One region of the Arthrobacter sp. B2I5 genome, then DNA from elsewhere that is predicted to be linked to it. Evidence: predicted binding sites of a transcription regulator. Region 1 holds the regulator's gene; the other holds the start of a gene.

Region 1 (4,318 bases):
CAAACGGCCTGCTCCCCAACGGCCTGAATGATGAACAGCTGGACTGCATCGACCAGCTTCGGGAGGCGTGCCGCGCCGCATTGTCGGATTCCAAGGGGGACAGCAACACCACTGCGGACGGCGGCCGGCAGCTGGCGCGGTCCCGCCTCATGCTCATCCTCGAACTGTGTGAGCGTCTGATCGCTGCCAGGGAAAACCGGGAAGTCGTCTGGTTATCCCGCGCCGGCACATTCGACCCAGGCCAGGGATACACGCAGCCCGACGACAACGCACCCGTGCTGATCAACATCGCACCGCTTTCCGTTGCGGGCAGGTTGCGGGAAGGGCTCTTCGCCGGGCACACCGTCGTCTTGACGTCCGCGACGCTGGCGATTGGTTCCGCTTTCGAGCCCGCGGCCGGTGGACTGGGCCTCATCGGTGAAGGTGCACCCAGCTGGACGGGCGTGGATGTCGGCTCGCCCTTCGATTACCCCAAACAGGGCATCCTCTATGTGGCCGGCCACCTGCCAAAACCCGGCCGCGGCGTTTCCCCCGAGGCGCTGGAGGAACTGGAGGCGCTTATCAAAGCGTCGGGCGGCGGGGCTCTGTGCCTGTTTTCATCGCGCCGGGCGGCCGAAGAGGCCGCCGACGCCCTCCGGCCCAAGCTCGACGTGACTGTCCTCTGCCAGGGTGAATCGACCATGACTGCCCTGGTCAAGCAGTTCGCCGACGAACCGGACACCTGCCTTTTCGGGACGATGTCCCTGTGGCAGGGGGTTGATGTTCCGGGAGGCTCCTGCCGCCTTGTAGTGATCGACCGCATACCGTTCCCCAGGCCGGACGATCCGCTGATGACGGCGCGTTCACGTGCCGTGGCGCAGGCCGGCGGGAACGGCTTCATGTCGGTGTCGGCCACGCACGCCGCCATCCGGCTGGCCCAGGGCGCCGGCCGGCTGATTCGGTCCACCGGAGACAAAGGTGTGGTGGCCGTCCTGGACTCCCGGCTGGCCACTGAACGCTATGCCGGCTTCCTGCGGGGAGCGCTCCCGCCGTTCTGGGCCACCACGGACCGCAGCAAGGCGCTGGCCGCATTAACCAGGCTCGGAGCGGACGCGGCCAGATAGTTGACGCCCAGGGACAACTTCCCAGTAAACGTCCGGACCGCTGGCCAAGGATGAACGTGGCCGGCGGATCCTTGGCTCAAGGAAACGGCTAAAGGGAACGCAGGACCGAGACCACTTTGCCCATGATGGTGGCGTGGTCTCCCAGGATGGGTTCGTACTGGGTGTTCTGGGGGAGCAGCCAGGTGTGGCCGTCACGCTGGCGGAACGTCTTGACGGTCGCCTCGTCATCGAGCAGGGCCGCAACGATGTCCCCGTTGGCAGCGTCCGCCTGGCGCCTCACCACCACCCAGTCACCGTCACAGATGGCCGCGTCCACCATGGAATCGCCTGCCACCCTGAGCATGAACAGTTCGCCCTGTCCAACGAGCTGGCGGGGGAGCGGCATGACGTCCTCGACGAGTTGCTCGGCAAGGATGGGGCCGCCGGCAGCAATCCGGCCAACCAGCGGAACCATGGCCGTATCAAGAGCGGTGGGCAGTTCCGTCACCGTGGCTCCGCTGCCCTGGGCCTGAGGTGCAGGAGATGTGCCTGCTGCCTTGCCGCCGCCGCCGTCCAGCGTGAGGGGCATCAGGACTTCCATGGCGCGCGGCCGCTTGGGGTCGCGCCGCAGGTAACCCAGCTTTTCCAGTTGCGAGAGCTGGTGGGTCACGCTGGAGAGGCTCGCCAGGCCCACGGTGTCGCCGATTTCGCGCATGGAGGGCGGGTACCCGTTTTCATTGACTGAGCGCTGGATGGTTTCGAGGATCTTCTTCTGCCGCGGCGTCAAACCCTTGGCCGTCTTCTTCGATTGCGGGGCGGTCCTGCCCCCGGCGGCTGCTGCTGCCATATTCGCCAATGCCTTTCGCTTGCCGCCGGATCTTCCAGGAGCACTGTTTCCCAGCACCCCCTGAAGGACTGCCACTGTCATTGTCAGACCCTGCTGTTCAACTTCAGTGGTGGTTGTTCTGTGATTTCAAAGCTAGGCCAGCCACATGGGTTTTTCAAACATTTGTTCTAGCGAGTCTCGACATTATTCGTTGATAGGTGCTAAAACTAAACAAGCAAAGTTCGAACATGTGTTCTAACCAGTGCCTGCCCTATTCGAAGACGCAGCCGGAAGAAGTAAGCGGCGCGGAACGAATCGAGGGGCGGTTGGCTGGGTGGACACCCGGGCAGCACGGCAGGTCCAGGAGGGCTCAGTTCATGTCAGCTATATCTCTTCACCAGGTTTCACTCCCGCAGGCGGTTTCCCTCCAGGGGCGGAAGACTTCAAAGCGCTCGATTTCTTCAAGCAGCGCCCGCCCCTCAGCAGCACCTTTGCGGCTCACACGGCGGGGGCAGGTCGTCCTGATCGGAGTTCCGCTTGTACTACTCGCCGTCCTCCTGATGTCCCTGGCCGGACTCTTCAACTCGCCGGCCAAGGCTTCCGATTCCGCTGCGGACCTGGCCGTGACGCCCACGGTTACGGTAACGGTGCAGGCCGGGCAGTCGCTGTGGTCCATCGCCGGGGCCGTTGCTCCGGACCGGGATGCCCGGGACGTGGTGGCAGATATCGTCCAGCTCAACAACCTTTCCGCCGGCGCCGTCCTGCCTGGCCAGCAACTGTTCGTCCCTACGCGCTAAGGGGATGCGGGCGTCAGTCCTGGTAGAAACCCCGGCAATTGGCCGCCACGCCCTTGGCGAACAGCACCCGTCACATTTTCCGGTGGTTGTCCCGGCAACTAAACTGTTCAGGTGAACGACCAGCTAGAACGTCTGAACCGGCTTCCCCTCCGCAGCAATCTTCGTGGGCTGACCCCTTACGGGGCACCCCAACTGGACGTCCCCATCCTGCTGAATGTCAATGAGAACACCCATGGTGTTCCGGCGGACGTGCGTGCCGCCATCAGTGCCGCCGTCACGGAGGCTGCTGCAGGGCTCAACCGCTATCCTGACCGGGAGTTTACTGAACTGCGGAAGGCATTGGCGGAATACCTGGGGCACGGGCTCGACGAAACCAACCTTTGGGCAGCCAATGGCTCCAACGAGGTGCTGCAGCAGATCCTGCAGGCCTTTGGCGGGCCGGGACGCACCGCCCTCGGCTTCCCGCCCACGTACTCCATGTACCCCCTGTTGGCCAGCGGAACGGACACCGGGTACATCACGGGTCAACGTGCGGAAGGCTATGACCTGAGCGCAGAGTCCGCCGCCCGGCAGGTCAAGGAACTGCAGCCGAACATCGTCTTCCTCTGCTCGCCCAACAATCCCACCGGGACCGGCTTGGGACTGGACGTCGTGGAGGCTGTCTATGAGGCCGGCGAGGCAAGCCAGGCCATTGTGATCGTCGACGAGGCCTACCACGAGTTCGCCCACGACGGTACTCCCAGCGCCCTGAGCCTGCTGCCCGGACGGGAGCGGCTCATCGTTTCCCGGACCATGAGCAAGGCGTTCGCACTGGCCGGCGCCCGGCTTGGCTACATGGCGGCCGCCCCGGAGGTCACCGACGCGCTGCGGCTGGTGCGCCTGCCGTACCACCTGTCCGCGATCACCCAGGCAACGGCCCTGGCCGCCCTCCAACACCGTGAAGCGCTGATGGCTGATGTCCAGGACATCAAGGAGCAGCGCGACCGCATCGTGACGGAACTGACCCGGATGGGCCTCACCCCGGCCGCGTCGGACTCCAACTACGTGTTTTTTGGGGGCCTGGAAAACCCGCACCAGGTCTGGCAGGAGCTCTTGGATGCCGGCGTCCTCATCCGCGACGTGGGAATCCCCGGCCACCTTCGGGTCACGGCAGGCACTGAGGCGGAAACCACAGCCTTCCTTACGTCCCTGGAGCGCATCCTTGCGGGCCAGGCCGCGCTTCCCGCCTAGACTTGATACAGCGGCGCTGGACGCCTTGAACCACTTCCTCTCGCACAAAGGATCCTCACCATGAGTCCCACCGGATCGAATACGGCTGCGGCCCGGACCGCCCGCATGGAGCGTGCCACCAGCGAGTCCTCCGTACTCGTGGAGATCAACCTCGACGGCACCGGCGTATCGGACATCGATACCTCCGTGCCGTTCTACGACCACATGCTCACGGCCCTGTGCAAGCACTCCCTGATCGACATGACGGTCAAGGCCACGGGCGACACCCACATCGACGTCCACCACACAGTGGAGGACGTGGCCATCACCTTCGGTGAGGTGCTGCGGACCGCCCTGGGTAACAAGGCCGGGATCCGCCGGTTCGGCGAAGCCACCGTGCCGCT
Region 2 (4,318 bases), 1.5 Mb from region 1:
GCTCCATCAGCACGCCACGGAGCAGGTCCGCCCGGTCCGTGACGATGCCGTCCACGCCCAACTGGAGGAGCCGGTGCATTTCGTCGGCGTCGTTAATGGTCCAGACGTGCACGGCCAGGTCCAGGGCGTGGGCCCGGCGGATGAAGCCGGCGCTGACAACAGGGACCCGTCCGTAGCGGACGGGGACCTGCAGCGCGTGCACGTCCCGGAGCACCCGGCGCATGAGCCGGTGGAACAACGGGCGTGGAAGCACCGGCCCCAGCAGAGTGAAGAGGGCGTTGGAGGCCACGCCGGCGGACGAGGCGACGGGCCGGCTGAGCAGCTTCAGCACCGCCCGCCGTCGGCGGTCCGAAAAACTGGTGACCAGCACCCGTTGGTGCGCCTGGTGCCGCTCGATGGCGGCTGCCGTGCTGTGGACGGAATTCCAATCCTTGACGTCCAGGTTCAACCTGGCGTGGGGCAGTTGGGTCACCAGCTCATCGAAGGTGGGGATGGGCTCGCGGCCGTTGATCCGCGCCTTCGCGACATCCGCGGCCGGCAGCTCCGCGACACGCCCCCGGCCGTCGGTCACCCGGTCCAGGGTTTCATCATGGAAGAGCAGCAGGACGCCGTCTGCCGTGGTGTGCACGTCCGTTTCGAGGTACCGGAAGCCGAGTTCGACGCCGGAACGGAACGCGGCCATGGAGTTTTCCAGCCCCTCGGCCGAGAATCCCCTGTGGGCCATGGCGATGGGAAGCTGCCGCCCGGCGTCGTCCTTGTGCTCGAAAAAGGGCAGGGTCACACTGCGAGCGTACCCCGGACCTGCCGATCAGTCCCGGCAGGCAGTCTCCCCGCACGGAACAATGTCCACCCCATCCCCGCAGTGCAGCAGGGTCCGGCCGCGGCCGCCGTCCAGGTGCACCCAGACGGCCGTGTGGTCTGCCGTGATGGTGTCCACCACGCCGCCGGCTTCAAACCCCGGCGAGAACAGGACCCGGACGCGGTCGCCCTGGCGCAGCTGCTTCCAGTGTGGCGCGGGCGTTGCTTTGCGCAGCGGCCCATCAGCCACGTGCTGCTTGACGTTTCTTGCCATGTTGCCCCCTGTGAGCCGGCGTGCGAAATGCCTGCCTTCCACGCTTCACGCTACGGCTGGAAGGTAAACGCCAGGTGAGCGGAAGCTGTGAATATAGGGGTAGCGGGAATCAGGAGAACTGGACGCCCAGGGAGGCGAGCCTTGCCTCCAGAACTTGGGCCACGCCGTCGTCGTCAAAATGCGGCGCCTGCTGCCCCGCCGCCCGGATGGCCTCCGGATGGCCGCTGGCCATGGCATAGCCGTGGCCGGCCCACCGCAGCATCTCAATGTCGTTGGGCATGTCGCCGAAGGCCACCACGTCCGCGGCGTCAATGCCCAGGGCCGAGGCGTACTCAGCCAGGGTGACGGCCTTGTTGACCCCGGGCAGGGAGAGCTCCAGCATGGGGACACCCGGCGAGGAGTGCGTGGTGGCGGCCAGATGTTCGACGGCGGGCGCCACCTCCGCCAGGAAATCATCGGGCGTGCCGTCGCGGACGATGGCAAGGAATTTGACCACCGAATCGTCATTGGTGAGGGTGTCGTGCAGCGGCGCCGGGGTGAATTCGGCCAACAGTTCGCTGGATTCGTTTTCGATGAAGCCGGGTTCCAGGTGGAATCCGGTGAGCGTTTCCGCGGCGAACAGGGCTGCCGGGCGGAGCTTCTTGATGATGCGGCGGGCCTCCAGGACGGTGTCGATGGCCAGCGTGCGGGCGGAGACCAGCCGGTCCGCCTCGAGGTCCCAGACCACGGCGCCGTTGGAGCAGATCACGCGCCCCGTGTGGCCCAGCTGCTCCTCGAGGGGGTGCAGCCAGCGCGGCGGGCGCCCCGTAACGAAGACAAGCTCGACGCCGGCATTGCGGCAGGCGTGGAAGGCGCGGATAGTGCGGGGGCTGATTTTTCCGTCGTGCCCAAGGATCGTTCCGTCAATATCGCTTGCTACCAGCCGCATCCTGCCAGTCTACGTGGGCTGGCGGCAGCGGCGTACTCCCCTGCGAAGCACCCCAATCCCTGGGCGGGTGCCGGTTGTCAGCGACCGGGGCTACACTGAAACTATCGAACATATATTCGAATAAGGGTGTGTTGTGGGCGTTATTATCGGTCCCCGCGTGATAGATGCGGGCGCCTCGTTGTTCTCGGTGCTGATCTCCCCCGTGGCGGTGGCGGCAGGGTTTCCGTCGCCGGCGCAGGACTACTTCGACGGCCGAATCGACCTGAACGCGCACCTCATCAAGGACATCACCAGCACCTTCGTGGTCCGGGTCACCGGGGACTCCATGGAGGGCGCGGGCATCAGCGACGGCGATGAACTGATCGTCAACCGGGCACTGGAACCCAAGGACGGGTGCGTGGTGATCGCGGTGCTGGACGGGGAACTGACGGTGAAGCGCCTCCGCGTCACCCGCACGGGCGTGGTGCTGCAGGCGGAGAACCCGAAGTACCCGGACATCCACGTTCCCGCACTGTCCGAGCTGACCATCTGGGGTGTCGCCACCAGGTGCCTGCACCATGTCTGAGGCACGTCATGCCTAAGCCCGCGCTCATGAGGCGGATGCCGCAGATTGCCCATGTCGACGTCAACTGCCTCTACGCCTCCGCGGAGCGCGCGTTCGATCCCTCCCTGGAGGGCCGCCCGCTGGTGGTGCTGTCCAACAATGACGGCTGCGCGGTGACCCGCTCCCCCGAGGCCAAGGCGCTGGGCATCGCCACCGGGGAACCCTGGTTCAAGCTGGCTCCGCGGGCCAAAGAGTGGGGCCTGGTGGCGAAGTCCAGCAACTATGAGCTCTACGGGGACATCAGCTCGCGGGTGATGGAACTGCTGGGCCGGTACTCGGCCTGGCTTGAGGTGTACAGCATCGACGAAGCGTTCCTGGGCGTGAAGGGCGGACCGGAGGAACTGCTGGCCCTGGGCCGCAGGATGAAGGAGGCAGTGCGGCGGCATGTGGGGGTACCGGTGTGCGTCGGCATTGCACCCACCAAAACCCTCGCGAAGCTGTGCAACAAGTGGGCCAAGAACAACGCCGCCTTCGGAGGGGTCTGCCTTTGGGAGTCGGTCCCCGCTGATGTGCGCGAGGCACTCATGGCCCGGTTGCCGGTGGACGAGGTCTGGGGCATCGCCGGCAGGCTGATGAAGCGGCTCAACGTTATAGGGATCTTCACCGTGCTGGACCTGGTCCGGGCGGATCCGGTGGCCATCAGGGACAAGTTCTCGGTGGTGCTCATGCGGACAGTCCTCGAACTGCGCGGCACCCCCTGCATCCCCATGGAGGAGGAGCGCATCGGCCGCGACCAGCTGATCTTCTCCCGGTCCTTCGCCACACCGGTGACCACCGCGGCCGGCCTGCGGGAGGTACTTAGCATCTATGGGCAGCAGGCGAGCGCAAGGCTTTCCAAGCACGGACTGCAGGCGAAAGTCCTGACGGCGTTCGCTGCCACGTCACCCTTCAGGGATCACGAACAGCACCATCCTTCGGTCTGTGTCTCATTGCCCATGCCCACGGCGGATCCGCTCCTGCTCACCAAGGCGGCCCATGCGCTGCTGCCCAGCATCAGGGACGGCCTGAAATACGCCAAGGCCGGCTTGATGCTCACAGACCTGCGGCCCACCGGAAACCAGCCCCCGCTGGAGATCTTCGAGAACCGGCACGAGGAACGCGGCATCGGGCCGCTGCTTGAGGACGTGAGCCGCCGGTTTGGGCGCGGGTCCATTGGTTTAGGGCATGCGGGCATCAGGTCGGGCCTGGACTGGACCATGAAACGGGAGATGCGTTCGCCCCGCTACACCACGCACTGGGACGAACTGCCGCGGGTCAAGGCCGCCTGAGTCTTGGCGTCCTGCCGCAGGCACCATAGCCGGCGGCGGGACGCCCCTTCGCATCTATACCCGCGACCTGCCCTGGATGAAGTGGAAGATGAGGACAACCACGGCAACAACCAAAAGTATGTGGATAAGCCCACCACCGATGTTCGTCAGAAGGCCGAGAAGCCAGAGAACGGCGATGACAATAGCGATCCAAAGCAACATGATGTCTCCTTGTTAGATTTCCAAAGTCCCCATGACCTGCACGTACCCACCACGGCAATATCCGAATCAATGCAGCCACCTGCTGCCGGTCCCACGGCCCGCGCCGGGTGCGAAGGATGCCTGGATAAAGACGCTTCACGGCGATTCTTGACGCCCCGCTACGCCGCGTTGAGCCTTCGAGTCGCCCCGTGAACCACTGCGACACGAATGATTGTGGGGCCGCTGGGCGCTCCGTAATCTCGTCT

What was found. The regulator LexA, encoded in region 1, represses DNA repair genes until DNA is damaged. The targets are predictions, from matches to a motif close to TCGAACANNTGTTCGA.
Region 2: a site for LexA is predicted at 2,105-2,120, ahead of QFZ60_RS19765 (LexA family transcriptional regulator). Genes of this name have one in related genera too.

The regions. Positions count from the first base shown of each region.
Region 1 is NZ_JAUSYF010000001.1:2,800,886-2,805,203, reverse strand. Features, by position in the region: gene QFZ60_RS13170 (ATP-dependent DNA helicase) at 1-1,103, shown strand, start outside; gene lexA (transcriptional repressor LexA) at 1,192-1,929, opposite strand; gene QFZ60_RS13160 (LysM peptidoglycan-binding domain-containing protein) at 2,364-2,705, shown strand; gene QFZ60_RS13155 (histidinol-phosphate transaminase) at 2,817-3,935, shown strand; gene hisB (imidazoleglycerol-phosphate dehydratase HisB) at 3,996-4,318, shown strand, end outside.
Region 2 is NZ_JAUSYF010000001.1:4,251,163-4,255,480, forward strand. Features, by position in the region: gene QFZ60_RS19750 (glycerophosphodiester phosphodiesterase) at 1-781, opposite strand, end outside; gene QFZ60_RS19755 (hypothetical protein) at 809-1,072, opposite strand; gene QFZ60_RS19760 (HAD family hydrolase) at 1,182-2,000, opposite strand; gene QFZ60_RS19765 (LexA family transcriptional regulator) at 2,134-2,565, shown strand; gene QFZ60_RS19770 (Y-family DNA polymerase) at 2,574-3,872, shown strand; gene QFZ60_RS19775 (lmo0937 family membrane protein) at 3,927-4,073, opposite strand.